Regions from separate parts of the Virgibacillus xinjiangensis genome, predicted to be linked through region 4. Evidence: riboswitches for the same ligand, from Rfam matches in the RefSeq annotation. Region 4 holds a riboswitch; each other region holds the start of a gene.
The links. Region 4 has a riboswitch for thiamine pyrophosphate ahead of tenA (thiaminase II). Riboswitches for the same ligand answer to the same signal wherever they lie in the genome.
Positions count from the first base shown of each region.

Region 1 (7,607 bases), on a different contig from region 4:
AAGGAGTATTAAGAAACCCATTGGCAGACCCTTCCGTCATCGGCATTACCTCTGGAGCGGGGGTCGGTGCATTAGTAATGATGTATATAGTAGGAGGGGCAGCGTTTTGGGTGCCAGTGGGAGCGATGATTGGTTCGTTCGTATTCTTCGCTGCCGTCATGCTGCTAGCCATACGCGCTCGGTTCCAACCGACTACTTTGGCGCTATTGGGGATCGGTGTTTCTGCTTTTGGTTCAGCCATTATTCAAATCTTGGTGGTTCAAGCTGATATGGGCGTCGCTTCAGCCCTTACCTGGCTGTCAGGATCGACGTATGCAGCAGGCTGGACGGAACTCTTTCATTATCTGATTTGGCCTTTATTCATGCTGCCGCTTCTCTATCTCGGAATACGTGTTCTTGACACGCTTGCCCTTGGGGATGACACAGCCAAAGGTCTTGGAGTCAATGTAATGTCGACCAGATTCCAACTTGCCTTTATAGCGACTATTTTTGCTGCATTCAGTGTCGCAGCAGTGGGAGCCATTGGGTTTGTCGGATTGATTGCCCCTCATTTCTCACGGCTGCTTGCAGGTCCTTCTAATCAAAGGCTTCTTCCTGTCACCATATTGGTGGGCGGGTTACTACTTATTGTAGCAGATTTGCTGAGCCGTACAGTACTGGCTCCGAATGAAGTGCCCGCCGGGATTCTTGTAGCCATCGTAGGAGCGCCGTACTTCTTATGGCTGATGAAGAAAAGAAGTGTGTAAGGGCAAAAAAGGGAAGTTCTGTTGCAGGGCTTCCCTCTTTCAGTTAGAAAAAAGAAAGCTGCTGTCCGGAAAAACCGTGACCGCAGCTTCTGTATCTGTAATTTTATTGTTATTGTCTTGCTTTAGTCCAGTTGACCAATCCACCGTGAAGGATGATTTCCTTCTGGCGTTTGGTCAGATTATGATTAATCTGGATATTTTCTTGTTTATCCTGCAGGGTGGCTGTCAAATGGTCACCATTTGTCAATTGGCTTCTCAAATCTTTGAAGGTGATGACTTCGCCTTTCTCCAGTTTGTCATAATCTTCTTCGTTATCAAACCGTAACGGAAGGATTCCAAAATTAATCAGATTCTGCCAATGGATGCGTGCGAAGTCTTTTACCAGAACTGCACGCAGTCCTAGATACCTAGGTGCCAATGCAGCATGCTCCCGGCTGGAACCTTGGCCATAATTATAACCACCGACGATAGCATGTCCGCCGGATTCTTTGGTATTGATTGCTCGATCTGCATAAGTGGAGTCCACCTGCTCATAGGTGAATTTACTGATGCCTGGCAGATTGCTTCTATAAGGCAAGACACGTGCACCCCCTGCAAGTATTTCGTCAGTGGATATGTTATCACCGACTTTAAGAAGCACAGGAAGTTCCAAGGTATCTGGCAACTCATCCATTTCCGGCAAGGATACAATATTTGGACCTTTGACCAAATCGGTCTTTTTAGCTTCCTCTTCAGGGAGTGGGGCATCCAGTAACCGGTCATCGACATTTACATTTTCTGACTCAGACACTTTTGGATATGGCATATCCAAGGTTCGTGGGTCGGTGATTTCGCCTGTCAGTGCAGAAGCGGCAGCTACCTCCGGACTGCAAAGATAGACACTGTCTTCCCTGGTACCTGATCTTCCAGGAAAGTTCCGTGGAGTTGTACGCAGGCTGTTCCTGCCGGTTGCCGGAGCTTGCCCCATTCCAATGCAGCCATTGCAGCCGGCTTGGTGTAGTCTCGCCCCGGCACTTAGAAGGCTAGCTATATGCATATCATCCACTAGATTCGTTAACATCTGCCGAGAAGTCGGATTGATATCAAAGGATAAACCAGAGGCAATTGTTTTGTCTTTGACGATCTCTGCTGCCATGGCAAAATCTCTGAAGCCTGGATTAGCAGAGGAGCCAATGTAGGATTGATATATAGGTGTTCCAGCTACTTCTGTAACTGGTACAACATTACCAGGGCTGGATGGCTTTGCTACCAATGGTACCAGTTCAGATAGATTGATTTCATCTTCTAAATCATAGCTGGCGTCTTTATCTGCGACCACCTCGACCCAGTCGTCCTCACGATGTTGAATACGAAGGAAGTTTTTCACTTCGTGATCGGAGGGGAATACAGTAGTGGTAGCCCCAAGTTCTGCACCCATATTTGCAATGACATGACGGTCCATCGCAGAAAGGGTATCTACCCCAGGTCCATAGAATTCGATGATTTTGCCGACACCGCCTTTAACATCATAACGTCTCAGCAGTTCAAGGATGACATCTTTAGCACTTACCCAATCAGGCAGTTCACCTGTCAGCTTTATTCCGAATATCTTCGGCATAGTGATGTATATCGGCTCTCCGGCAATAGCCATGGCCACGTCGATGCCGCCCGCTCCCATGGCAAGCATGCCCATGCAACCGTTGGCACATGTATGGCTGTCGGACCCCAACAACGTCTTCCCTGGAACGGCAAGGCGCTGCATATGAACAGGGTGGCTGACACCGTTACCGGGTCTGCTGTAATAGATGCCGAACCTTTTTGCAGCGCTTTCAAGAAATAGATGGTCATCCGGGTTTTTACTATCTACTTGTATAAGGTTATGGTCAACATACTGAGCGGAGACTTCTGTCTTAGCATAATCCAGACCCATAGCTTCCAATTCCAACATGACCATCGTACCGGTTGCGTCTTGGGTCAAAGTCTGGTCTATTTTCAGACCGATCTCTTCTCCGGGCTTCATTTCACCAGATACCAAGTGGTCCTTGATCAACTTTTGTGCTACATTCAAACCCATAATTCCCAATCCTCCTTTTTATAGGTAGTTTACCTCAACAGAGATGAATTCAAACAGGGAATAGGATGGAGGAATAGAAAAGAGGCAGGTCCACCATCGGGATGCTCCTGCCTCTATTGCGTTTCTGTTATTCAGCTTTATGGGCTTCAATTTCCGAATGAATTTTGATTTCTTCTCCTACAAGGACACCACCTGTTTCTACAGGTGCATTCCATGTCAACCCGAAATCTTTACGATTAATGGTTGTCTCTGCATTGAAACCAGCAACGATGTTTCCACTCATCGGGTCCTTGCTCTGTCCTTGGTAGACAACATCAACCGTCACAGGTTTTGTTGTGCCTTTGATGGTCAGGTCGCCAGTCACATCGTACTGGTTGCTTCCCTTCTTTTTGATATCTGTGGCAACAAAGGTAATCTTCGGGTGTTTTTCGACATCGAAGAAATCTTCGCCACGAAGATGGTCGTCGCGGCCTTCTTGTCTAGTATCAATACTTGCTGCGTCAATTGTAACTTCCACTTTAGAATCCGTTAGATCTTCTACGTCAGCTTCAATTACTGCTTCAAAATCATTGAAAGCACCTTTGACTTTGGAAATCATCATATGCTTGACGGTAAATCCCACTTCACTATGCGCTGTATCCACGTTCCAAGTTGTTTTTGCCATTCAATATCCCTCCAAAAGAAATTATGCAACGTTAGTTACTCAACGTTAGTTACTTTATGTTACTTAGTATAAAATTATAAATACTGAAAGTCAAGGAAAAACATCTTTAATTCAAATATATATGATTTAGGTAATAATAATTGAGAGCCTTCATGGAAAAAGAAATTTTTCTTGAAAGGTGGAAAGGAAAGGGATCATAGGGAAATAGATTTAAAGTTGGTACTTTCCTTATTGAATTGAGAAGAGAGCTAGGATACAATACTAGTAACAAAAAAAGTGAATGGAAAGCCTGCAGGGGGAGCCATTTGGCTGAGAGTGGACGGATCGTTCAGACCCTTTGAACCTGTTAGTTAATACTAGCGTAGGGATGGTGGCTTTCTTGATGGTTGAAAAGTAATGTGAGCGGAACTGTTTCCATCAGGAAGTCTTCCCCTTTGGCATTGCTTTTTTTGTGTGCAGAAAAACGGCAAGACGGAAGGGGAGAATATTAAAATGAAGTTTGGAAAAACACTATTCCTGATAGAAGTGGCCGTATTCACTGCTTTGGCTCTTCTACTGGATATACTGCCATTCCTATCGTTCAAGATATGGGCAATGGGTGGCTCTGTTTCCTTCGCAATGATACCTGTATTTATTGTTGCATTCCGCTGGGGATTAAAAGGCGGGTTATTATCAGGGTTTCTATGGGGAGTTTTACAGGTGGCGACAGGTACAGCCTATATATTGCATCCGATTCAAGGTCTGCTGGATTATCTGGTAGCATTTACAGTAATCGGATTTGCCGGGGTGTTTGCACGTCGAATTCAGCAGGCTGTTAAAAATGGCCACACGAAAACCTATCTATCTTATATTACAGCAGGAGCATTACTCGGATCCGCACTTCGTTTTCTAGGCCATTATACAGCTGGCATCGTGTTCTTTGGTTCTGCGGTAGAAGGGCAGCCGGCATGGTTGTATTCTTTGCTGTATAATGGGTCCTATATGCTTCCATCTTTCATCCTGAGTACCTTTGTAGTCTTCTTCTTATTTCATAAGCAGCCGAGAATTCTATTAAGAAATGAATGACTTTATTGGATTCGCTCACATGAAAGATACTTTTATGACACAAAGGAATTACTTTTAAATAGAATATATAGGATGACCGGGATTACAAATCAAAGGGGGATATCCTTGGAAGAGTTGGTGGGACATTGCACGATTTGTGGGAAAGAAATTTATTGTGAAAATGGCTTCTTTGATGGAGAACAAAAGGACGGAGAATTATATTGCCATGAATGTGTTGGTATGGAGGAGTAAGACGGTTTATTAATGTGTGTCATGAAAAATAGTGGGGAGAAGAACGGACTGGTTTCATACCAGTCCGTTTCTGTATCTTAAGCCAAGTAATTCATTACATTTTCATTATTCGTTACAATCAGGAAGATTTTTCCTTCGTCCATTTCTTCCTCATATTGCTCGGCTTCCTCCTGAGAGAAGCCAATGTCTTTCAGTTTTGTCCGGAGTTCATCTCCCTGACTCTTAAACATGGTCCCTACATAATCGGAGAAGTCCATTTCATCCATACCGATGGTTTTGGCGTCTGCTCCACCGGCTACTCGTTCTGTTCGATCTTCATCATGAGAAATAACATAAACATCATCCTTGTTGATACCTTTATCCTTTAAAACGCTTACGTCCGTCTTCAACTGTTCATCATTCGTATAAGCTTTAATGAATGGTTTCATTTCAAACGCCTCCTCTAAATTAGATTTATATTTGATATTCCCATGGATAAGATGATTAAACATGGAAGGTAGCGTTTTTAATGGAGCTTGCATAGGCTGTATAACTAATTTTGATGAGAGGCGTGGTCTGTATGGGGTTGGAAATTTCCCATTGGTTATACGGTCTGTTCACGTTTGCTATTATTGTTGTCTGATTCTTCGCAAAGGTGTGGTGTTTCCTACATTATTAGGAACCTTTGTCATTGCTTGGGTATATAAAGGAAGTCTGCTTGATGGATTCACTGCCATTTTCAATGCCAATCTGGTAGCGGCACAGGAATTATTCAGTATTTTCCTGATTATTACATTTATGCTGGCACTGTTGAATTCACTAAGAGATTTAGGAGCCGATCGCAAAATGATACAGCCGATTCAACGAATGATGATCAATGGGCATGTGTCCTATTTTGTGTTAATTGGTATTACGTATCTGATTTCACTGTTCTTTTGGCCGACACCAGCAGTACCTTTGATTTGTGCCTTATTGGTCCCAGCAGCAGTGAGGGCCGGGCTGCCAGTAATGCTGGCGGCAGTTGCTATAGCTCTTGCAGGTCAGGGAATGGCCCTCTCTTCTGACTATATCGTCCAAGTAGCGCCGAGCCTTTCCGCTTCTTCAGCTGATCTGGATGCTGGACTAATCGCGGATAAAGCCTTGATTTTATCCTTGTTTGCAGGTATAACAGCCATTCTTTTTGCTTATCTGCTATACCGTAATGGAATCCGTGCTCCACAGGATCCCCTAAACGAACAGGCATATCAACAGTTGCAATCATCCACAACAGAGCATGAAGGGAATAAAGTACGGACGAAGCACTTGAATGCTTGGAGCAAAGTTTTTGCTGTTCTTGTCCCGTTATCCCTCCTGGCTGTAGTGGTTTTTATGATGTACAGTAAGCTTTTTTCCGGAAGCAGTGGGTTGGTAGGCGGGGACGGGGCTGCCTTCGTTGGCGGAGTTGCTGTCATTCTATTGCTGTTATCCACGCTGGCTTTTGGAAGGCAGCATGCACTTGATTACATTACAACCCATATTACTGATGGTTTTGTGTTTGCCTTTAAGGCCATGGGGCCGGTTATTCCAATTGCCGGCTTTTTCTTCCTTGGAAGTTCCGAATATTCCGGGATGATCCTCGGAGTAGATGGAGATGCCCCCGGACTGTTGTTCGACTTGGTAAACGCCAGCCAAGAGTATCTTCCACAAAGTGCTTTGCTAGCCGCATTGAGTGTTTTGTTGATTGGTATCATTACCGGACTTGATGGTTCCGGTTTTTCTGGTCTACCACTGACAGGAGCACTGGCGGCTTCCCTTGAAACAGGTGCAGTAGATGCTGCCACCTTGGCTGCATTGGGGCAGCTTGGAGCTATTTGGACCGGCGGGGGCACGATTGTGGCATGGTCCTCACTTATTGCGATTGCCGGTTTCTGTGGCGTGCCTGTCATGGAATTAGTACGCAAGAACTTTCTTCCTGTTATGGCAGGACTGATGGTCGCTTCTCTTGCTGCCATATTTATATAAGCAACAGGTATCATAATGATTTTTAATTTCTGTCTTGTGGGTATAGTACTATATAAATATCGAAACAGGAGGGACTACTTTTGCTAGACAATTCCAAGGAGATTGTAACGAAGTCGCTGCAAGCCTTGAGGGATGATCCGACCTTTTTGCCGGAACTTGAAGGGGAGGCCAGGGAGAAGGCTTTCACTTCATTAGCCTCCATTATTTCCACTCCGAATCATGTCCATAAATCTTATTTGAGGGTCCGCCTCGAAGATAACCGGGTGGAACGGATCCCTTCATTCCGCGTACAGCATAACAACATGCTCGGTCCATATAAAGGAGGCATCCGTTATCATGAATCAGTGGAAGAATCGGAGGTAGAAGATCTCGCTTCTTTGATGACATTGAAGAACGCGCTGCATGAAGTGCCATTTGGCGGAGCTAAAGGCGGGGTGGTCATCGACCCGGCTGATTTCAGTGATAAGGAGTTATATGCAATTTCCAAAAAGTATGTGCAGTATTTCAGCGAGATCCTGGGACCGGAGAAAGATATTCCTGCTCCAGACGTCGGTACAAGTGAGCGGGAAATGGATTGGATGATGGGAGAGTATAAAAGCATCCATCCGGGGCAGAGATACAGGGAAAGTTTTACAGGAAAAAGTGTTATGAACGGTGGTTCTCTTGGCAGAAGGGAAGCAACAGGTAGAGGGGTATACTTCACCCTGCGTTATTTGTTGCATGATTTTGTTAAGGACAATAAGGATTGGCTTGGAGAACGGAAGAGCAAGTATGCTAAAACAGCGCTGGAACATCAGGATAAAAACCTTAGCGTTGCGATTCAGGGATTCGGCAATGTTGGGTCAGTAGCAGCTTTGGAAGCGTATCG
Region 1 is NZ_JBHRSA010000028.1:21,129-28,735, reverse strand. It holds gene ACFOGI_RS06730 (iron ABC transporter permease) at 1-746, shown strand, start outside; gene ACFOGI_RS06725 (aconitate hydratase) at 856-2,799, opposite strand; gene ACFOGI_RS06720 (YceI family protein) at 2,927-3,463, opposite strand; TPP riboswitch at 3,748-3,848, shown strand; gene thiT (energy-coupled thiamine transporter ThiT) at 3,956-4,528, shown strand; gene ACFOGI_RS06710 (hypothetical protein) at 4,634-4,759, shown strand; gene ACFOGI_RS06705 (general stress protein) at 4,837-5,187, opposite strand; partial or broken gene ACFOGI_RS06700 (hypothetical protein) at 5,319-6,739, shown strand; gene ACFOGI_RS06695 (Glu/Leu/Phe/Val family dehydrogenase) at 6,820-7,607, shown strand, end outside.
Region 1: it holds a riboswitch for thiamine pyrophosphate, as region 4 does, so the genes downstream of both, thiT (energy-coupled thiamine transporter ThiT) here and tenA (thiaminase II) in region 4, are expected to answer to the same signal.

Region 2 (7,607 bases), on a different contig from region 4:
TATACACCTGGCCATGCGAATGACCATATATCCCTTTTGGATGAAGAGACAGGCAGATTATTTACCGGTGACTTGTACGTCAGCCCGAAGACGAAGGTGATCATGAATACCGAGTCGATCCCAGTGATCATGGACTCCATTCGAACATTGCTGCGGTTCGATTTCGGACCGATTTATTGCTGCCATGCTGGATACATAGAAAATGGGAAAGAGATGCTGCAGAAGAAACTGATGTATTTAGAGGATCTTAGTGAAGAAGTGAAGAGTCTTCATCGTCAGGGCCAATCTGCTATGGAAATAAAGGAGAAGCTCTTCCCGAAAACCTATCCGATCATCGGCATTTCCGAGGGGGAATGGGACTCCTTGCATATCATCACTTCCATCATTTCGGGCTTCACGGCAGAAAATGATCCAAAAAGGGGGAGGGAAGGTGAAACTATTTGATGCACACCTGCATATCATAGACCCGAGGTTTCCATTACAATCCAATCAGGGCTATCTGCCCGACTATTTCACTTGCCAAGACTATCTTCAGCATGCAGAGGATTTGAATGTGGCGGGAGGAGCCATTGTATCCGGCTCCTTTCAAGGTTTTGACCAGTCTTACTTGATCGATTCCCTGCAAAAACTAGGCCGCCAATTTGTCGGGGTAACCCAGCTGCCTGTTGAAACATCGGATGAGGAAATCATCCGGTTGGACAAGCTGGGCATCCGTGGTCTTCGATTCAACATCCGCCGGGGCGGTTCGGAGGATCTTTCACAAGTGGAGAGATTTGCTCAAAGGGTCCATGCATTGGCGGGATGGCATGTCGAATTATATATCGATTCCAGGCAACTGCCACCACTCCGGTCGATGATCGAGAAACTCCCCGCCGTGTCCATCGACCATCTAGGTTTATCCAAGGCCGGTTTTCCAACGCTTCTATCCTTGGTGGATAAAGGGGGGAAAGTGAAAGCGACAGGGTTTGGCCGAATTGACTTCGACCCGCGAGAAGCCATCAAAGAGATCCACGCCATCAACCCCGAGGCATTGATGTTCGGGACGGATTTGCCGTCCACCAGGGCAAAAAGGCCCTTCAGCCCATCTGATGTCGACCTGATCATCGAGGCCCTTGGCGAAAAGCAGGCGGAGCAGGTGTTATACAAAAATGCGGCGAAGTGGTATTTGAAAGAAGAGCATGTTTAACTGGGAAACACCCTATAGAGGAGGCATGGGGATGCCTGCTGTATAGGGTGTTTTTATGTGAGGAGGAGAGGAAAATATACGTTTCCTCATTTCCCGGGAAATAACGACATATTCCTTTTTATTTCTATAAGGAATTCTATTAAAGTTCTACAGGAACTGGAGCTCAGGCCGTGCGGGGCTCCACTCAGGCGAGAGGCGGTGCTACTTGGGCCGCGCACCCGCCCATTCAGGCGCCAGCCCTCATCCCTATTTTAACGAAACAAAATTGATTGACTGTTGACAATAAAATTGCAAATGGTACAATTCAAATAACCAATACAATAATTGCCATTCACTAGGGGTGCCTTTCAAAAAGGCTGAGATCAAAGTATGGACTTTGGGACTCTTTGAACCTGATACGGTTGAGGCCGGCGTAGGGAAGTGAAGAACGGACTGTCTATTTTTGTCGTTCCAACCACTTTCCCTTAGCCGGAAAGTGGTTTTTTTGGTTGGTCAGATTTTTGGGAGGAGGTGCTGCTTTGGAACAACGAAACGACCATGGCATGGAGCGGGGAGAATTGCATGTCATCTCGACCGGCCGCCAGTCATCGGAGACGTTAGCATCGATAGCCGAAGAAATACATGACTATGTGGATGTCTTCCATCTCCGGGAAAAAGCTTGGTCTGACCGGGAAATGGTCGAAGCGATCGAATGGCTACTGGCCATGGGGATACCACCAGAAAAAATCGTGGTCAACCATCGTATAGATGTTGCACATGTCACGGGTGTGAAGGGAGTGCAATTGGCCCATCACAGTATTGATGTATCTACCGTGCGAAATGCTTTTGGCCATTTGTCGATTGGCTGTTCCGTCCATTCCGTGAAAGAAGCTGTTTCCGCTTCGGAACATGGTGCGGACTATTTGTTGTTCGGCCATATCTACCCCACTTCATCAAAGCCCGGGTTGGCACCCAGGGGATTGGAAGGTCTCCGCCAAGTCGTGCGAAGTGCCTCCGTCCCCGTGATTGCGATTGGCGGCATTACACCGGAGAACACCCGCGAGACCATACAGAACGGGGCAAGCGGTACTGCCGTATTATCCGGTATCCTATTGGCCGAAGATCCATTAGAAAAAGCTATCGCATATAAGGAGGAATTGAGAAGGGTGGCTGAAGATGAACAAACAATATGATTCCATTGTTGTCGGGGCAGGAGTGATCGGCTGTTCGATTGCATTCCAGCTCAGCAAACGTGGGCATCGAGTATTGGTGGTTGAAAAGAATGAGGTCGGCCAAAAAGCTTCCAGTGCCGCTGCTGGCATGCTGGGGGCGCAAAATGAAATCAAAGATGATAGTCCATTGCTTGCTATGGCGCAGAAAAGCAGGGCCATGTTCCCGGAATTGGCCGAAGAGCTGAAAGACCTTTCCCATATGGATATAGAACTCATCCAAAGCGGGATTCTTCGCGTGGCGCATACGGAAAAAGAAATGGCCGAGCTGGAAGCGGCCGCCGCTTTTCAGCAAGCAAAGGGAGAAACAGCAGAATTTCTAAATGCAGCAGAGGTAAAAGAAAAGGAACCCGAAATTTCGAGTACTGCACTAGGCGGTTTGTACATGCCGGATGATGGCCAGATTTCGCCTCCGCTCTTGTGCCAAGCATTGGCACGGTCGGCAGCTGTTTTAGGTGCAGAATTCAGGGAGCATACAGAGGTGACTGGGCTGGTAAAAAATCATGGCAGCGTCTCCGGTATACAGACGGCAATGGATACTTTCCATGCCGATTCCGTCATCGTGGCAGGAGGTGCCTGGAGCAGGCAAATCATCGAAAAAACAGGCCTGTCCTTGGATGCCTACCCGGTAAAAGGGGAATGTTTTTCTGTCCGGTACGATCATCCTCTGGTCACGTCCAGCATTTTTTCGTCTTCGGGCTATATCGTCCCGAAAGCTGGTGGGAGACTGATCATCGGTGCAACGGAGAATCCCGGCACTTTTGACGAGTCCGTCCAACTGGAGTCCCTTCATCAAATGATGCATTCGGCCATGGAGATCCTTCCAAAATTAAAAGATGCCAAGTGGGAAAAAGCATGGGCTGGAATCCGGCCGCAAACAGGAGATGGCCTGCCCTATCTCGGTGAGCATCCCTCAATCAATGGGTTGTTCACTGCCACCGGTCATTATAGGAATGGGATGTTATTAGCCCCGATAACAGGAGTCGTGATGGCCGACCAGATCGAAGGCAAGCAGACGGATGACAGGTTCCGAATAGATAGACTACCTTACAAGGAGGTAAGAATATGAATCTGCTAATCAATGGAGACAAGCTTCAATTACCTGCCAATGTGAACACCGTTGCAGATGTAGTTTCCTATTTTTTCACGAACCAACCGGTTGTCATTGTTGAGCACAATGGAGAAATTTTGGACAAGGATGCCCATCCGACAAGGAAAGTGGCGGATGGGGATAAAATTGAACTGGTAAATTTTGTAGGAGGTGGCTGAGATGCTGAAAATTGGAGGAAAAGAATTCAACTCACGCTTGCTTTTGGGAACAGGAAAATACCCCAACTTTGATATACAGAAAGAAGCCATCGATGTGTCTGAAACAGAAATACTGACATTCTCGGTGCGGCGGATGAATGTGTTTGAACCGGACCAGCCGAATTTTCTCGAAAAGCTGGACCTCAACAGATATGACCTGCTGCCGAACACGGCAGGGGCCAAGACTGCCGAGGAAGCTGTCCGTACGGCCAAGCTTGCTAAAGCATCCGGGCTTTGTGACATGGTCAAGGTAGAAGTGATCGGATGTGACAAGACATTGCTGCCTGACCCGGTGGAGACATTGAGGGCAACAGAGCAACTACTGGAAGAAGGGTTCATCGTCCTTCCATACACCTCGGACGATGTGGTGCTGGCACAGAGATTGGAGGAGCTTGGTGCCCATGCCATCATGCCCGGAGCGAGTCCAATCGGATCCGGACAAGGTATCATCAATCCTCTCAATTTAAGCCTGATCATGGAACAGGCGAATGTTCCCGTCATTGTGGATGCAGGCATCGGTTCTCCGAAGGACGCGGTGACTGCCATGGAACTCGGGGCTGACGGCATATTATTGAATACGGCTGTTTCAGGTGCCAAGGATCCTGTCCAAATGGCCGAGGCCATGAAGCTCGCGATCGAGGCAGGAAGGCTTGGATTTCAAGCAGGGCGCATCCCGCAAAAGCGCTATGCCACAGCAAGCAGTCCCATGGAAGGGATCAGCAGCTGATGGATGTACGGTATTCCAGGCAAATTCTTTTTTCCCCGATTGGCCGGGAAGGGCAGGACCGATTAAAGGAGAAGCATGTGTTGCTGATTGGTGCTGGGGCACTTGGCACGAGTAATGCGGAAATCATGGTCCGGGCCGGTGTGGGAAAAGTGACGATTGCTGACCGTGACTATGTCGAATGGAGCAATCTGCAGCGCCAGCAGCTGTACACCGAAGAGGATGCCGCCCATGAAATTCCGAAAGCAGTTGCCGCAAAAAAGAGATTGGAGTCGATCAATGGTGAAGTGGCCATTAATGCAGAAATTCTCGATGTCACCCCGGTTGAAATGGCCCGTCTCATAGATGGGGTGGATTTGATTATCGATGCCACTGACAACTTCGATATTCGCATGATCATCAATGATACGGCGCAAAAGTATGGCGTCCCTTGGATCTATGGAGCGATTGTCGGCAGTTATGGCCTCAGCTATACGGTGATCCCAGAGGAAACACCATGCCTGCATTGTCTGATGAAACGGATACCGATGGATGGAGCTACCTGTGATACCGCAGGGGTCATCAGCCCCATCGTCCAACTTATTGTCGCTCACCAGTCCGCGGAAGCATTGAAAATACTCACAGGCAATCACGGGGCATTGAGAAAGCAATTGATTTCCTATGATATCTGGTCCAATCAGCAATCTGCCATTGACGTCGGAGCACTGAAAGAGGACAGCTGTCCGTCCTGTGGACAGGCACCGACGTATCCATTTCTGGACTATGAATCCCAGACAAAAACAGCGGTGCTGTGTGGGAGGGATACCGTGCAGATCCGGCCTGCTTCAAGGGAAAAGAGGGATTTGCAGAAAGTGGCCTCGAAGCTGTCCCAAACGGCAGAAGTGAGGCATAATGAGTTCCTTTTATCATTCAAAAAGGATCCGTACCGGTTCGTCATGTTTCAGGATGGACGTGTCCTGGTTCATGGAACGAATGATGCCCAGCATGCAAAAACGTTGTACCATCGCTATCTAGGATGAATCCATACAGGGTTCTGCCAACAACTTGTACTGGGACAACGATAAAATGCTCCGCAATGGATCGAGTTCCTATACAACAACAGATAATCGGGAGGGAGCATTTTTGGATGTGTTGAAATGGTTTGTCGACTTGGGGGCCAGTGTGATGCTCCCCATGATCATTTTCATTTTTGCTTTGGCGCTTGGCACCAAATGGAAGGATGCTGTGCATGCAGGGCTGATGGTAGGCATCGGCTTTGTCGGGTTGAATCTGGTCATTGAGCTGCTGACGACCAGTCTGGGGCCAGCAGCTCAATCGATGGTCGATCATTTCGGGTTCGACCTTCAGACGATTGATGTTGGCTGGCCGGCTGCCGCTGCCATATCCTATGGCACCGCACTCGGCAGTCTTGCTGTACCAATTGGCATCGGGGTGAATCTGTTACTGATTATCGCTGGGTTGACAAAAACAGTGAATGTGGACATTTGGAACTATTGGCATGTGGCATTTACCGGATCACTTGTCTATGCCATCACTGATGATTTCGCTTTAGGCCTGTTCACGATGGCCGTCCATGTGTTGGTCATTCTCTTATTAGGGGATCTGTTGGCCCCGGATATTCAAAAGTATTTCGGTTTCAGCCAGCTGACATTCCCCCATGCAGCCTCTGCACCATCCTATTTTTTGGCCAAGCCGCTCAACGCTGTTTTTGACCGAATTCCCCGGTTCAACCAATGGAAGGCTGATCCGGAAGCCATTCAAAAGCGCTTCGGCATGCTAGGGGATTCCGCGGTCCTTGGCTTGGTTCTTGGTTTCATCATCGGATTGCTGGCGGCATACAGCATCGAGGAAGCCATGCAATTGGCCATCCAGACAGCAGCTGTCCTGTTCTTGATGCCTAAAATGGTTTCATTATTAATGGAAGGACTGAACCCGATCTCCGAAGCGGCCGGTACTATGATGAGGAAAAAGTTTCCGGATAGAGACCTTTATATCGGCATGGATAGTGCCCTCGCAGCTGGGCATCCGGCTGTTTTGTCTGCTTCCTTGTTGTTGATTCCCATCACTCTATTTCTGGCCGTTGTCTTGCCAGGAAACAGGGTGCTGCCATTCGGTGATTTGGCAACCCTTCCATTTTTGATATGCTTGATGGTTCCCGTGTTCAAAGGAAATCTCATCCGGACGTTAATCGCAGCGACCATTTACATAGGCGCAGGACTATACATCGCTACATGGATTGCACCGTTATTTACCGAGATGGCCATGGCTGCTGATTTCGATATGGGCGACAATGCAAGCATTTCGGCACTGGTTGACGGGGCGGTCTGGACGACGATTGTATTTGCCGGACTTGGCAAACTGCTGAGCTGGTACGGGATCAGCCTGATCGGCCTCAGTGCGCTTGGAGGATTGATTTATATCAATAAATTTAAAAATAGGGGAGAAAAGACATGAAAAAAGTGTTAGTCATTTGTGGTACTGGAATTGCTACATCCACCATCGTGATTGAAAAGTTGAAGAAGTGGCTGATGCAGGAAAAGTTGATTGACCAGGTGGAGCTGCATCAGGGGAAAGTGGCGGAAGCGGTCGATCAACGGAAAGATTATGATTTTATCGTATCCACTACCATTGTTCCGGATTATATGAAGGAACATGTGATTGATGGGGTGCCATTATTATCGGGTGTGGATGTTGATGAAGTGTATCAAAGCATAAGGGAGCGGATTTGAAGAGCTAACTGGAAATCTGTTAGTGGAGGAACCCGCTGCGGAAATATGCTTCGCTTTCCGCGGAGGGCTGGTGAGCCTCCTTCGTGTTGACGCACTTCTGAGTCTCGCCTAGGCCTTTGCTCCCGCAGGAGTCTGCGCATATTTCCTCCGCTGACTTACCGTATCGTCCGTTTATGGAGGTAAACCATTTAGTAATGTCCAACCGCACTTTACGTGGGAAAAGAGGGGAATTCAACTAACTGGAAATATGCTTCGCTTTCCGCGGGCGGCTGGTGAGCCTCCTTCGTACTGGCGCACTTCTGAGTCTTGCCTAGGCCTTTGCCCCGTAGGAATCTACGCATATTTCCTCCGCTGACTTAACGAGTCCGCTTATGGAGGTAAACCATTTAGTTAGGTCCAACCGTTCTTTACGTGGGAAAAGAGTAAAAGCTCAACCTGATCAAATGCAGAAT
Region 2 is NZ_JBHRSA010000042.1:43,366-50,972, forward strand. It holds gene ACFOGI_RS10790 (MBL fold metallo-hydrolase) at 1-444, shown strand, start outside; gene ACFOGI_RS10795 (amidohydrolase family protein) at 431-1,186, shown strand; TPP riboswitch at 1,513-1,622, shown strand; gene tenI (thiazole tautomerase TenI) at 1,705-2,358, shown strand; gene thiO (glycine oxidase ThiO) at 2,342-3,463, shown strand; gene thiS (sulfur carrier protein ThiS) at 3,460-3,663, shown strand; gene ACFOGI_RS10815 (thiazole synthase) at 3,665-4,429, shown strand; gene ACFOGI_RS10820 (thiazole biosynthesis adenylyltransferase ThiF) at 4,429-5,445, shown strand; gene ACFOGI_RS10825 (PTS galactitol transporter subunit IIC) at 5,555-6,880, shown strand; gene ACFOGI_RS10830 (PTS sugar transporter subunit IIB) at 6,877-7,155, shown strand.
Region 2: it holds a riboswitch for thiamine pyrophosphate, as region 4 does, so the genes downstream of both, tenI (thiazole tautomerase TenI) here and tenA (thiaminase II) in region 4, are expected to answer to the same signal.

Region 3 (7,607 bases), on a different contig from region 4:
GGGGCAGCCATCAGAAAAAGTGGTCAATTTAGGTTCATTGCGCAACAAAGAATCATTGCAATACTTTATCGAGTTTGCAAAGAAGATGAAGAAAAAATAATACAGGAAAAGACAGCCCTCGCGCGAAGGCTGTCTTTTTTCATTCTTACTGGCCATCCAAGAAGTACAGACACACTGGGCAACTCCTTGTCAGATTTCCGGTACAGCGGTTTGTTTATGTTGTGTTCCTAAGCTGAACAGTATATAGGCCACTAGGGAAAATACAACAGGCAAGACTACGGAATGAAGCCCCAACGGCTGCGGAAAAAAGCTGTCTGACAATATGTACAGCCCTACCCCGGTAACCATGGAAGCGATCGCCCCATATTTGTTTCCCCTCTTCCAATAGAGACCCAATATGATTGGCCAAATAAACGCTGCTTCCAATCCGCCGAAAGCGAACAAGTTGAGCCAGATGATCAAATCTGGGGGATCCAACGATAGCAGGAACACCCCAATTCCTAGGATAGCGGTCACCCCCATGCTCAACTTCATCACTTTCTGCTGGGATGCCTTTGGTTCTATGTAATTCAAATAGACGTCCTTCACAATGGTCGAGCTGACAAGCAACAGCAGGGAGTCCACCGTTGACATGATGGCAGCCATCGGAGCGGCGAGCACCAAGCCCGCTACCCATGCCGGCAGTACCTCCAAAGCGATCAGCGGCATTACTTGGTCGGCAATCTCAATACCAGGTAAAATCGGCCGGGCAAATACACCAATCAAATGCATGTTCAGCATAATGAACCCGACGACGATGGTCCCTATAATCAGTGCCCGGTGCATCGACTTTGAATTCTTATAGGACATAGCGCGTACGGTAACTTGAGGAAGTGCGACGACTCCGACCCCGACAAGAATCCAGAAAGAGGATACAAATGTTGGGGTCAATGTCCCTTCCGCTCCATAAGGTGTAACCAGATTGATATTTTCATTGGCTAGATCCTCCATAATGGCCGTAATTCCTCCCCCTGCAAAAATAGTTGCTATTAGGAGGATCAACGTACCGACGAACATCACACTTCCCTGGATGGCGTCCGTCAATGCCACTGCCCGGAAACCGCCAATAACAACATAAACCAGGACAGATAAAGCAAAGATGAACAATGCCGTGGTATATGGCAAGCCTGTCAATGACTCAATCAGGCGGGCTCCACCGATCCATTGTGCTGCCATGGCAGAGAATAGGAAAATAATGATGCTTAAAGCGGAAAACAGCACCACCCATTTTGACTGATAGCGTTCCTTCAGGAAATCTACCATTGTTACTGCTTTATATTTCCTGGTAACGATGGCAAATTTTTTTCCCAAAACCGTTAGGACAAAATAGCCGGTCACCACCTGAGTCATCGCCAATAGGACCCAGCCCAACCCTTCTGTATATGCAGTACCAGGACCACCTATGAAACTGCTTGCACTACCGTATGTAGCAGTCATGGTCATTGCTAAGATAAATCCGCCCATACTCCGGTCCCCCAGAAAGTAGGACTCCAGGAATGTCTCAGACGATTTCACACTCCTACTCGACCAAATGCCGACTGCGAACATTAAAACTAAGAATACAATTAACGGAATCAATGCCTGCCAGTTCATGTCTCTTCTCCCTCATCATCCAATGAAACTTCGACAAAAAACTTTTTGACGATCACCGTCACCAGAACCGCCATGACAATAAACCCCAGCACACAACTGTAAAAGAACCAAGCGGGAAACCCAAAAACATAGGAATAATCTTCCGGGTCCTTGCTGCCAAGCCCATAGGCAAACCCATACCACCAGATAAAATTGAAAATAACCAAGGCCACTCCGATAAGAGCTTCCCTATTGGCTACCTTAAACCGCTCATCCTTCCCTTCCGACTTGCTGGACACTTTTCATCCCCCATTTCTAAAAAGTTATACTATTCTTTCGAATATAACCTATCAAGTTTTATCTGTAAATATCCTGTACTTATGCCATAAGTATATCTAATATCCTTGCATGTTTGCACGTTTTCCTTCTTTCAGTGGGTATGATAGTGTAGTTATGTCGTAAATTCATTCAATTGTCAGCCATCTTATTCATGCTGAACCTCCCGGTCTCTGTAAAAGATATAGATTTTTTGTAAAAAACCCTTGAAAAATAGTTGGTAACCCTTTATAATTTATATTTGTGATAGCCAATATGGGGCATTAGCTCAGCTGGGAGAGCGCTTCGCTGGCAGCGAAGAGGTCAGCGGTTCGAGCCCGCTATGCTCCATCAAAAAAAGAGAAGCTTCCTTATATGATAAGGAAGCTTCTCTTTTTTTAGATTCTTTTCTTACACCTATCCAACTTATCCTTTTGTAAATGGGAAGATTCTACTGACAAACGCTCACTTCTTTGTTATGATAAAACAGAAAACTCAATAAACGTAAAACTACTAGGGGTGCCGAAACACAGGCTGAGAGGAAAGATGAATTTTCCGACCCTTATGGACCTGATCTGGATCATACCAGCGGAGGGAAGTAGTCAGACAAAATGTCATCTATTTTCAGCTTGTTCAAGCCAGGTCCTATATGGGATCTGGCTTTTTTGGTGCCCCAAAAGGGGAGAAAGATGTGAACCGTACACATTTACTTACAGTAATGGCTGTTTTCATTGCAATTGGGACAATAACTTCCCAGTTGCTCTGGTTTCCTGCCGGCATAGCAAAAGCTTATCCAGTACAGCATGCGATCAATGTTATGGCCGCTGTGATCCTCGGCCCGGGGCCGGCAATAGTCATCGCTTTTATGATCAGCCTTTTAAGGAATATGCTGGGGCTTGGTACACTACTTGCCTTTCCTGGAGCGATGGTGGGCGCATTCTTGGCAGGAATTCTATACCGCTGGTTGGGTCGGAAAATTTGGGCTGCTGCAGGAGAAGCAGTTGGCAGCGGCATTGTCGGGGCTTTATTTGCCGTTCCCTTTGCCAATATCTTGATGGGCAGCTCTGCCGGTGCCCTGGCGTTTATCCCGCCATTTGTCGTTAGCAGCAGTACTGGAGCAATCATCGGATGGTTTATCGTTACGAAGCTATCCACCAATAATGCCTTAGAGCTTACAGGGAGGAACTCATAATGAAACATATACCATGCGCCTTAACGATTGCCGGCACGGACCCCAGTGGTGGAGCGGGAATCCAGGCTGACTTAAAAACTTTCCAGGAATTAAAAAGCTACGGCATGTCTGTCATCACTTCGGTAGTTGCACAAAACACGACAGGAGTGCAGGCTGTCCAAGACATACCACCAGACATGATTGCCAGTCAGCTTGAATCTGTTCTATCAGATATGCCGGTAGATGCCTATAAAACCGGCATGATCAGCAATATTCCCATGATGGAAGTGATTGAACAGAAGATGGCCGCGCTCCGCATCCCTTATGTTATGGATCCAGTGATGGTTGCGACCAGCGGGGATGCACTTATAGAAAGGGAGGCCAGAGCTTTTCTTCGTAAACATCTTGTTCCATTGACGTCACTGATTACACCGAATATACCAGAGGCTGAATTTCTCATAGACAAAGGGATTGATAGCACACAGGATATGAAGTCGGCAGCTAAGGAACTTGTCCATACGTATGGAGCCGGAGCCGCTCTAATTAAAGGAGGGCATATCGAAGGAGATGCCACAGACTTCTTGTATGATGGCCACGATATGTATGCTTTTTCGGCCGAAAGAATTCACACAACCAGCACACATGGAACAGGGTGCACCTATTCAGCAGCAATCACTGCATCTCTCAGTCAAGGAATTCCTTTGGTAGAGTCTGTAAAGATTGCGAAAAAGTTTATAACAGCTGCCATCCAACATGCATCCGGACTTGGGGAGGGAAATGGGCCGACAAACCATTGGGCTCTCAGAGAAGAGGGAGTGAAACAATGAAAGAAGCTATTATTACAGAAGTCAGAAAGCAGCAACCGTTGATTCACCATTTAACCAACCAGGTGGTCATGAATTTCTCAGCAAATGGCTTGCTCTCTTTTGGGGCTTCCCCCGTAATGGCCAAAGCTGAGGAAGAGGCTGCAGAAATGGCTGCCCATGCCGACGGGCTGCTTATAAATATAGGAACCCTTACAGCATCCGACTTAAAAGCGATGATCTTTGCAGGGAGGACCGCCAACCAGAAAGGCATCCCGGTAGTCCTGGATCCTGTCGGGGTTGCGGCTACCTCCTTCCGGCGCAATGCTGTTGAACAGTTACTAGCTGAAGTGCAGCCGACGGCCATTAAAGGAAATGCCGGAGAAATGGCCCATTTGGTGGGACTTCCTTGGGAAACAAAAGGTGTCGACTCTATAGGAGGTGATGCAGAGCATATCGCCGCCCAAGTCGCAAGAACTTATGAAACGACTGCGATTGTTACCGGTGCAAAGGATATTATTTGTACTGGCAACAGAAATTCCGAAAATAATACGGGACATCCCCTTCTCGCAAAAATAACCGGAGCTGGCTGTTTACTGGGATCCATTTTGACGGCTTGCTTAACAACCAGCCATCCAATCCAACAACAGGCACTTGCCGCTACGGAATTCTATGGCACAGCAGCCGAATATGCAGCAGAAATTTCAGGAACGGATAGACCTGGCACTTTTATGCCTCTATTCATAGATGCACTCCACAAGCATCCAGCTGACTTTCATATAAGGAGGAACACAAATGAGTGAACCAATCCGGCACGCACTCAGAAAATACTTGATTATGGGCAGCCAAGACTGTCAGCGCCCTCCAGATGAGATCTTGCGTGATGCAATTGCGGCAGGTATAACCGCCTTTCAGTTCCGTGAAAAAGGGGCTGGCTCCCTAAAAGGAGATAAAAAAAGGATTCTAGGTCTGGAACTGAGAGATATTTGTCGAACCCATCACATTCCTTTCATCATAAATGATGACCTCTCCCTGGCTGAAGAATTGGACGCGGATGGCATTCATGTCGGGCAAGATGACAAATCGGCAGAAGAGGTTAGGAGAATGTTTCCAAACAAAATTCTCGGTCTTTCCGTATCCAATGACACAGAGTTAGCAGGCAGCCCTCTCTCTGTTGTTGACTATGTGGGTGCAGGTCCTGTTTTCTCTACCCGTACGAAAGCAGATGCAAAGAACCCTGTAGGGATCGAGTGGATCAAAACTCTACGAACTAAGCATCCTGCATTACCCATTGTAGGGATTGGAGGAATTACTGCAGAGAACGCACATACAGTCATCCATGCAGGAGCAGATGGAATTTCCGTGATCTCTGCAATCACTCAGGCAGCCGATATCCAGTCCGTTGTAGAGAAATTATAAATAGATAGGCTAAAGATCCCACATCGGCCCATTTTGATGATTTCGCTCCCAACCTGGAGCATCCTCCCATATAGTATAAAGAGAACATTTTAGGGGAGGACCTTTTATGAATCATCGTCCATGGCCGCCCTCAGATGAGGAGAGGCAATTCAATTTACCGCAGTTTATCTGGAACCAGTTATTCGGGCAGGGAGGGGCAGGTTTCGGTCCCCCTGGGCCAGGAGGGTTTCCAGGTGGGCCAGGAGGGCAGCCTGCTAGTGCTCCAAGCACTCCGCCACCGCCTTTCACTCCAGAACAGCCTCAATTCCAGCTGTATGCAGTCGACCCTGGGGGAATTCGAGGGTGCCTGTACCGCTTTACCTATATATGGTTAAGGACAGACTCTTTTTGGTTTTATCCCACCTTTGTCGGACGAAACTCCATCGCTGGTTACCGATGGCAGGGGCGCCGATGGGTATACTTCGGAATCGACCTCGACCGAATCGAATCCTTCCAGTGTTATTAACTGACATGAAACGAGCGGAACAATCAAAAGCCCTGGCTGCATAAGAGCAGCCAGGGCTTTTCAAGTTCTTATTTATCCATTTTCTTATGAATTTCCCTCTGCCAGATCAAACCTTGTTCCAGTGCCATCCTTTTCGCAATCCGAGGGGCCGTCCATAAAGGCGGCAACAACAGCAAGGAAACTGGTACAGCCGTTATAACGATTGAATTCTGGATAGAAGCAATGCTGTCTTCTCCTATGGTCAATATAACCATCGTAGTTGCCCCGAAAATCAATGCCCAGAAGACACGAAGCCAGCGTTTCGGATGGTCATTCCCAGTCAGGGTCGCTGCTACCGTATAGGACATAGTGTCCGTAGTAGTTGCCACAAATATGATGGAAACCAAAAGAAAGCCTAGTCCCATAACAGTGCCCATCGGCAGTTGATCCGTAATGGCCATTACTGCAGCAGGCATACCGCCCTCATTCAATGCATTGGACACTGAACCGGGGTTCTGCATCTCAAAATGCACGCCGGTCCCGCCTACAACGGAGAACCAAAAGTTATTGACAATAGGCGCCACGATGGACACAGCAATTATCAGTTCCCGGATGGTCCGGCCGCGGGAAATCCGGCTGATAAAAACGATCAGCATCGGAGCATAGCCGATAAACCAACCCCAGAAAAAGATCGTCCAAAATGACAGCCATCCTTCATCTCCTCGATACATGCTCATCGTGAAGAAGTTCTGGATATGAAACCCGGTGCCGCCAACAAAAGCATCAATAATAAACATGGTAGGGCCAATAATCAGTACGACTACTGCCAAAAAGATGGTGAAGCCGACATTATAGCGGCTCAGCGTTAAGATCCCTCGGTCTACACCCGTCGCTGCGGACACAGCCGCTATAAGGACAAGGGCGAAGACAACCAGGATACTTACCGTCAAGGTATTCGGCACACCGAACATATGGTTCAGACCATAGGATATCTGCAGACCCAGGAATCCGAGTGGTCCAAGCGTGCCCGCAACCGTAGCTATAATCGAAAATATATCTGCTGCGGAGCCCAAAGCGTTCTTATGGTAGATCTTCTCCCCGAAAAGAGGGAATAAAAGACCTCTGGGCTTAAGGGGATAACCTTTACTGTAATGCACATACATCATGACGATTACAGCAAGAGTCCCTAAGATAGCCCACGCCGTGAATCCCCAGTGCAAAAAAGCTTGTGCAAAGGCTGCTTGAGGGTTGTTGAATTCTCCCCCTCCAAACAACGGGGGTGTATCCATGTAGTGATACATCGGCTCGGAAGCAGCCCAGAATACGCCTCCACTCGCCAAAAGGGTTACAAGGATCATAGCAACCCAACGGAAGTAATTATACTTTGGTTCTGTTTGATTACCGAGACGGACCTTTCCATATTTAGAGACAGCCAGCCCCAGTCCAACTAAGAAATTACCAAGCAGCAAGAGCTGCCAATATGCTCCGAACAAGTCAGACGAATAGGCAAACAATGTGTTGACCGTTTCTCCTACCCTTTCATTGCTGATCAGGGAAAGGACAATAAATATAATTAAAAAACTGCCGCTTATAATGAATACTGGCCAATCCAATCGATTCTTCTTCTTTTTACTTTCTGATTCCACACTTTTCCTCCTAAGTTGATTCACAAGCAAGTGTCTAAAACTATACTGCCATGTCATAAAGACCGTTGAATGGAGAGCAGGTGGCCTGAATGAACACCGGCATAGGCACCATGTACAGACTCCATCAACTTGCCCTGATTCTATATTAGTTTACTATT
Region 3 is NZ_JBHRSA010000057.1:46,029-53,635, forward strand. It holds gene ACFOGI_RS15710 (acetoacetate--CoA ligase) at 1-100, shown strand, start outside; gene panF (sodium/pantothenate symporter) at 190-1,632, opposite strand; gene ACFOGI_RS15720 (YhdT family protein) at 1,629-1,910, opposite strand; tRNA gene ACFOGI_RS15725 (tRNA-Ala) at 2,205-2,277, shown strand; TPP riboswitch at 2,432-2,540, shown strand; gene thiW (energy coupling factor transporter S component ThiW) at 2,618-3,118, shown strand; gene thiD (bifunctional hydroxymethylpyrimidine kinase/phosphomethylpyrimidine kinase) at 3,118-3,924, shown strand; gene thiM (hydroxyethylthiazole kinase) at 3,921-4,703, shown strand; gene thiE (thiamine phosphate synthase) at 4,696-5,319, shown strand; gene ACFOGI_RS15750 (BCCT family transporter) at 5,893-7,449, opposite strand.
Region 3: it holds a riboswitch for thiamine pyrophosphate, as region 4 does, so the genes downstream of both, thiW (energy coupling factor transporter S component ThiW) here and tenA (thiaminase II) in region 4, are expected to answer to the same signal.

Region 4 (7,607 bases):
GTACTATGTGCATACGTTGTGCAGGAGGGGTGTGATGAATGAAAGTTATAAATGCCTTACTGGTTGTGATTATTACCATTTTTTTGGTCAAAGATTTTTTCCCTGAGTGGAATGGGTTGGCGTTCATCCCATCCTGGACGGTGCTGCCTATCGTTCTGATAACGTATCTGATGTCCAATTTACCAGGTAGCACCGAGGAGGATGAACGAGACGATGGGAAAATGGATATATTCCTGGTTTTGTATTTGTTCGTCTTGATAGGTGTCCTAGCAATGCTCGGAGGTAATTCAGAAAACGGAATAACTTCCTCCTTTGTTTTCTGGATCGTTGTAGGCATTTCTGTTTTCCATATCTTCAGGAAGCAAAGAACCAGGAAAAGGACGTGATAACACAAAGAGAAGGAGGAGAGGGTAAACAATAAAGAAGAAAAGAGAGGGCAAGGTGAGGACAAGAGAAGGTAATGATCACTTGTGTAAAAGGTATAACTATCATGTTTGAAGAAAAAATGAATAAGTTACTATATTTTCAGAACTTTTCTCCTCTTCCTCCGTATTACTTAGTAAGGATACAAAGGGAAGGGGGGAATTCATGGGTCAGCTTCTTCTGAATTGGTGCAGGGTTAAAGACAGGCTGGAGAAACTGCTGGAATGGCCCTCCTCTCGCAATTTATATAGGGACTGACATTGTATGTAAGATAAGAAGATGATGGGGGTTGAGGTCCATACTGCGACTGGGAAGTTCGACAGCGAACCTAGCAGGCAGCTTAACGTCAGAGAAGGGAGGTGTAAACAGATGCCAACATGCCAAAAATGCGGCAAAGACTGGAGTTGGAGCCAAACGTTCAAGAAGATGTTCACCCTGGATACGTCGATGGAGTGTCCGTACTGTGGCGAAAAGCAGTATTACACAAAGCGGTCTAGGAAAAGAACAGCAGCTGTGTCCGTCCTCATTCCTTTCCTTATTTTTTTGACTCTATTGGATATTTCTCTGTATCTTATTGGCGGGATTTACGTTGTATTTTGTTTATCGATCCTTGGTTTTCTACCGTTTCTGATAGAAACATCGAATGAAGAAGAACCTCTTTGGTAGTGGGCTGCCCGGGTTCTTCTTCCATTGGAGGGCGTCATGGGCAGGACTGCTGCTATTGGGAGTGGGAGGTGGTTTTTTGTTTAAAGTGATAGTCCTGCTCATCTTTTTGGTACTTATGTATCTCTTAGTTAAGCAGGAGAATAGCAAGGTGAAGTTTCCTTTTCTTATATATTTTTCATTGCTGTCTGTTGTTTTCGCGAGTGGGCTTTTTTACATTTCAACTACATATCAATTATCCGACCGCCCAGTAGAGGGCGGGTTCGCGACGCTTTTTGAATGGGTGAGTTTTTTCTCGTACCTCTATCATATCCCACTGTTTATTCTGACCATCTATAAATTATTCAGATTTATAGATGAAGCGTTCAAAAGAATCTGGCCGAAAGCTGTTGTGCTGGTTTTTTCGTTGGCTCTTTTAACGGGTTTCGGGTATATCTCGTTGTTTATATTTGTACTGCTTTTTTATGGGTTTGCACCCTGATCTATAATATGGATGGAAGTGCGGTAGGTTTGAGAAGCAGGAGTAAGCGTATCAATCCTGCATAATGGGGCACAAAATGTCGGGTAGGTACATTCCAGTCCTGCTAATCTGTGGATAAGGGAGGGATATAGTGGAACTGCTGAAGAATATGAATGAGGCGATGAAGTATATCGAAGAAAATCTTACGGGCAACTTAGACATGAAAGTGGTGGCACGGATTGCTCATTGTTCCGAATATCATTTTAAAAGGATGTTTTCGTTCCTTGCAGGTATCACCTTGTCAGAGTATATACGCCGCAGAAGACTGAGTCTGGCAGCATTTGAACTAGTTGATCATGATCGGAAAGTCATTGATATTGCGGTTAAATATGGCTATAACTCACCGGACGCTTTTACTAGAGCCTTTCAACATTTACATGGTGTTACACCATCACAAGCAAGAAATGATGGTCAGCCATTAAAAGCTTATCCACAGATGTCCTTCCAATTATCCATCAGAGGGGGAAATGAAATGAACTATCGGCTGGAACAGAAAGAAGCATTTAACATTGTTGGTATCATGAAAAGAGTCCCGATTGTTTTTGAAGGAGAAAACCCGCATATTACAGAGATGTGGAAATCCATGACGAGGGAGAAGATAGACCAATTAAAGAAGATCTCTGATGTCGAACCCGGAGGACTGATCCAAGCATCAGCCAACTTTTCAGAAGGGCGCATGGAAGAAAAAGGTGAGCTTGATCAATATATAGGAGTGGCGACCACACAGGAATCTCCTGGAACTTTTTCAGCCCTTGAAGTTCCTGCCATGACTTGGGCAGTGTTCGAATCCACAGGACCTTTCCCTCATACGCTTCAGAATACGTGGGGAAGGATTTATTCTGAGTGGTTTCCATCTTCCAATTATCAGGCAACAGAAGGCCCTGAAATTCTATCGATAAAAACGGAAGATTTAACATCACCTTCCGTAACAAGTGAAATTTGGATACCAGTAGTGAGAAGATGATACGCACAAGGAGCTGCCGATGCAGCTCTTTTTTCATTTAGAAGAGAAGTCATATCGTCCCCTGGTGGGAACAGTGGATCAGTAAAGATGAAAGTAGGAGGGATATGGACCTCTTCGTCCATTCCACCATGAATCTCGGAAATGTTTGACATCTCCCGCTAATTGGCATACATTATAATCAAACGTATATTTGAATAAGGTGATAGAAGATGTCTGAAAAAGTTTTGAATAAACAGGAAGCTTCGTCCTGTGAGACGTTTCTTTCTGATGAGGAGAAGGTCAACCTAGTCAAACCGAGGATAGCGGAAGTGGAGGGAGTGGAGCAGATTTTCAAAGCGCTCGGAGATGCCTCCAGACTTAGAATCGCTTATGCGCTCACCCTGGAAGAGGAACTATGTGTTTGTGACATTGCCAATATCTTGGACTGTTCAACGGCAACTGCTTCCCATCATTTGCGTTCACTGCGGGAGAAAGGCATTGCCAAGTCCCGGAAAGAGGGGAAAGTCGTGTTCTATTCCCTTGATGACCATCATGTCCGCCAGCTTGTAGAGATATCCATGGCTCACGCGAAGGAAGGCGATCCACATGGAAACAGCTAAACAGACATATCGTCTGGAAGGCTTGTCCTGCACGAATTGTGCAGCAAAGTTCGAGAAGAATATCCGTGATATCCAGACGGTCGAGGGTGTCCAGCTCAATTTCGGCGCCTCCAAAGTGACGGTGGAAGGAGAGGCCAGTGTCCAGCAGTTGGAAGAGGCTGGTGCTTTCGATGGAATCAAGGTTTACCCAGAACGGGAACGCCAGCAGCCGAAGGAGCCTTTTTGGAAGAAAAGGGAGAACCTTCCGCCGCTAATTTCCCTGTTGTTCACCATGGCAGGTATCCTGGCTCTTGTCCAGTTGGGAGAGGGACATATTGCTGCCACCGGATTATTCGTCGTGGCTATCCTCGTCGGTGGAGTCGACTTGTTCAAGACTGGCCTGAAAAACCTGTCCAGACTGGAATTCGACATGCGGACACTGATGACCATTGCCATCATTGGTGCTGCAATCATCGGCGAGTGGGCAGAAGCGGCAGTAGTTGTCTTCCTGTTCGCATTGAGTGAGGCTTTGGAGGATTACTCCATGGATAAGGCGCGACAGTCGATCCGGTCGTTAATGGATATCGCTCCCAATAGGGCGACGGTGAGAAGGGACGGCCAGCTGATGGAAGTCGATGTCGAGGATGTCCAGATCGGTGATATGATGCTGATCAAACCGGGGGATAAACTGGCGATGGACGGAGAAGTGGCGAAGGGTGCCACGTCCATCAATCAGGCCGCCATTACCGGAGAATCCATACCGGTATACAAGCAACCTGGGGATGAAGTATTCGCTGGCACGCTGAACGAAGAGGGATCACTGGAAGTCCGGGTGACAAAACGGAGTGAAGACACGACGATTGCTAAAATCATCCATCTAGTGGAGGAGGCGCAGGCAGAAAGAGCGCCGTCCCAGCAGTTTGTGGATAAATTCGCCAGGTATTATACACCGGCGATTATTGCTTTGGCTTCGCTTGTTGCCATCGTGCCCCCATTGTTCTTCGGAGCTTCTTGGACAGAATGGGTATACAGCGGGCTTGCCGTGCTTGTTGTCGGGTGTCCCTGTGCACTCGTCATCTCCACCCCTGTTGCGATTGTCACAGCGATCGGCAATGCCGCAAGAAATGGGGTGCTGATCAAGGGCGGCATCCACTTGGAAGAAACCGGTCGTCTGCAGGCGATTGCCTTTGACAAAACAGGAACACTGACAGAAGGGAAACCGGAAGTGACGGATATTCTTCCGTCAGGGACAATGTCTCCGGATGAACTTCTAGGTAAGGCCCGGGCCATGGAGACTTTTTCCCGTCATCCGCTTGCCTCAGCAATCATCCGTAAGGCAGAAGAGGCTGGCGCAGGTGAATACCCGGCAGAGAACTTCCAGTCGATGACGGGCAAGGGCGCTTCTGCCAGCATTGATGGCACCCGTTATTATATCGGCAGCCCTTCTTTATTTGAAGGCATGCAAGAAATGCCTGAATCACTCGCAACACAAATCAGCCGTCTGCAGGCTGAAGGCAAGACGGTGATGCTGGTAGGAACGGAACAGGAAATCGAAGGGCTCATCGCAGTGGCGGACAGCGTAAGGAAAACCAGTCCGTCCATCATCCGTAAACTGCATGATTTAGGCATCAGGCAGACAGTAATGCTGACCGGGGATAATCAAGCGGCAGGGAATGCGATAGGGAAGCAGCTTGGCATGACGGAAACAAAAGCGGAGTTATTGCCACAGGATAAGCTGGATGCCGTCAAAGATATCCGGAAAAATCACGGAAACACGGCAATGGTCGGTGATGGGGTGAATGATGCACCGGCACTGGCTGCCGCGACAGTCGGTATCGCGATGGGCGGTGCCGGAACTGATACGGCACTGGAGACAGCGGATATCGCCCTGATGGCGGACGATCTGGAAAAACTGCCATACACCGTTTCGCTCAGCAGGAGGGCCTTATCGGTCATCAAGCAGAATATCATGTTCGCACTTGGGATCAAGCTGGTTGCACTGTTATTGGTGATTCCCGGATGGCTGACGCTGTGGATCGCCATTCTGGCAGATGTCGGAGCAACGTTGCTGGTGGTGCTGAACTCCATGCGGCTGATGAAAAATGGGGAAATGTGAATAGAGAAACCGTCCAGGAGAGCTCATCGGTCCCACAATATAAACAAAGCCTGAATCGTCATGATTCAGGCTTTTTATCAGGTATCGATCCTATAAGTCCAATTTTTCTGCTTCAAATCCGGCTTCTTCAATGGCATGCAGCACATCGGCGAGCGTGGTCTGCTTCCGGTTGAAGGTGACCCTTCCTTTTTCCGTTTTCTCATTCACCTGTATTTCCAACACCCCTTGAATTCTAGAGACGGCGTTTTCGATTTTTCCGGCACAATGCGGGCAATGCATTCCCTTTACTTCCAGGTAATTGGTTTCGTTCATGGTCGTTCACCACCTTTTCCGGTCTATTAAAGCGTATGGCATTGCCTCCTCGTTTAGAACGGATGCCCTCTGTGTTTGACAATTGCCAATTCAATGATATATTGGAGAGGACAACCATTCGAATATGTGAAAACTTCCACTGGGGGAACCTTGTCACAAGGTTGAGATTAAAGTTGAAACTTTAGGACTCCTAGCACCTGATCTGGCTCATACCAGCGTAGGGAAGTGGGGCGGGGCAAAGTTTCATCATGCCCTTTTTGTTCAGCCGCCACCCTCCTGCGTAAAGCAAGGAGGTTTTTTCTATTGGATGGAAAATTGAAGGAGGTTGATCATGAGATTTTCAGAGGAATTGAGAGAGGCAGCGAATCCAATTTGGGAGGCGAGCTTCCGGCACCCATTCATTAAAGAGTTGGGAGAAGGGACTCTCCCGCTTGCATGCTTCCGCTACTATGTCATGCAGGATGCTTATTACTTATCCCATTTCGCAAAAGCACAGTCGATCGGGGCGGCCAAAGCAGAAGAGTTCTATACGACCAGCCGGATGGCTTCCCATGCCCAGGGGTCCTATGAAGCGGAGATGGGACTGCATGAAACATTCTATCATCTGCTGGAGATATCAAAGGAGGAACAGGAGGCGTTCATCCCGGCACCAACCGCCTATGCCTATACGTCCCATCTGCATCGGGCCAGCTATAATGGTCATCTCGGCGATATTATCGCAGCCATCCTCCCATGTTATTGGCTCTATTACGAAATCGGGGAAAGATTGAAAGATTCCAAGCCGGAGGAACCGATCTACCAGGAATGGATTGCAGCTTATGGCAGTGATTGGTTCAAGGCGTTGGTGGAGGAACAAATCGACCGTCTCGATGGGATTGCGGAGCATGTCACCCAGGCAGATCTGAAGCGGATGAAGGAGCATTTCCTGATCAGCAGCCAATATGAATATTCATTCTGGGAGATGGCCTACAGGTTGGAGAAATGGCCCATTCCCCTGGAAACTGTTAAAACCGGGGGATGATTCATGCTGGAGAAAATCATCGATGCCCATATTCATCTGGATGCATACAAGGCAGAAGAGCGGGAAATCATCCTACAGGACATGGCGGGCTCCGGGGTGGAAAAACTGATAGCTGTCTCAAGCGATCGATTATCCGCCCAGAAGAATCTATCGTTATCACGGAAGAACCCTGATATTTTGCCGGCATTCGGTTTCCATCCCGAACAGCGGCTGCCTTCCGAGGAGGACCTGGCCGATTTATTCCAATTCATCAGGCAGAACAGCCAAGAAATGACAGCAGTTGGTGAAGTAGGGCTTCCCCATTATCTGCGCAGGGAGGACCCGATCCTTCCCTTGGAGCCGTGCCTGGAAGTGCTCGAGACGTTCATCCAGCTTGCGGTCCAGTTGGAGAAGCCGATCGTATTGCATGCGGTTTATGAGGATGCACCCATTGTCTGTGACCTTTTGGAGAAGCACTCGGTCCGATGGGCACATTTCCATTGGTTCAAGGGGGATCATCGGACGATGGAACGGATGGTGGCTAACGGCTATTTCGTCTCGGTGACACCGGACATTCTCTATAAGCAAAGGACCCAGAATCTGGTCAGAAGGTATCCGCTGGGGAGATTGATGGTCGAGACAGACGGACCTTGGCCATTCGAAGGACCGTTCCTCAAGCAAATGACCCATCCGAAGATGATCCATCTGTCTGTAAGAACGATTGCCGAATGCATACAACAACCGGTCGCCACCGTTTATGAGCAGCTGCTTGCCAATACGAGGAACTTCTACCGGATCAGCTGATGGGGACATTTAACAGGCCTGCCGTTTGATAAGGCAGTTTCCGGGAAACATGTTACAATAGAATCATTGAACCAGGGCTGGAAAAAAACCAAGCACTGAGTCTCTGGAACGTTCTTTTTATCATTATGCTTTACTGATTTGATGCAATGTCGAACCATTCATCCAACTGTAACTTTCCCGATCAAAGGAGGCACCCATTATGCTGTCCAAACAAGAAATGGAGAAGT
Region 4 is NZ_JBHRSA010000003.1:45,535-53,141, forward strand. It holds gene ACFOGI_RS00330 (hypothetical protein) at 39-386, shown strand; gene ACFOGI_RS00335 (TIGR04104 family putative zinc finger protein) at 793-1,089, shown strand; gene ACFOGI_RS00340 (AraC family transcriptional regulator) at 1,698-2,570, shown strand; gene ACFOGI_RS00345 (ArsR/SmtB family transcription factor) at 2,780-3,169, shown strand; gene ACFOGI_RS00350 (heavy metal translocating P-type ATPase) at 3,156-5,264, shown strand; gene ACFOGI_RS00355 (cation transporter) at 5,355-5,576, opposite strand; TPP riboswitch at 5,708-5,817, shown strand; gene tenA (thiaminase II) at 5,908-6,597, shown strand; gene ACFOGI_RS00365 (TatD family hydrolase) at 6,601-7,380, shown strand; gene ACFOGI_RS00370 (D-serine ammonia-lyase) at 7,580-7,607, shown strand, end outside.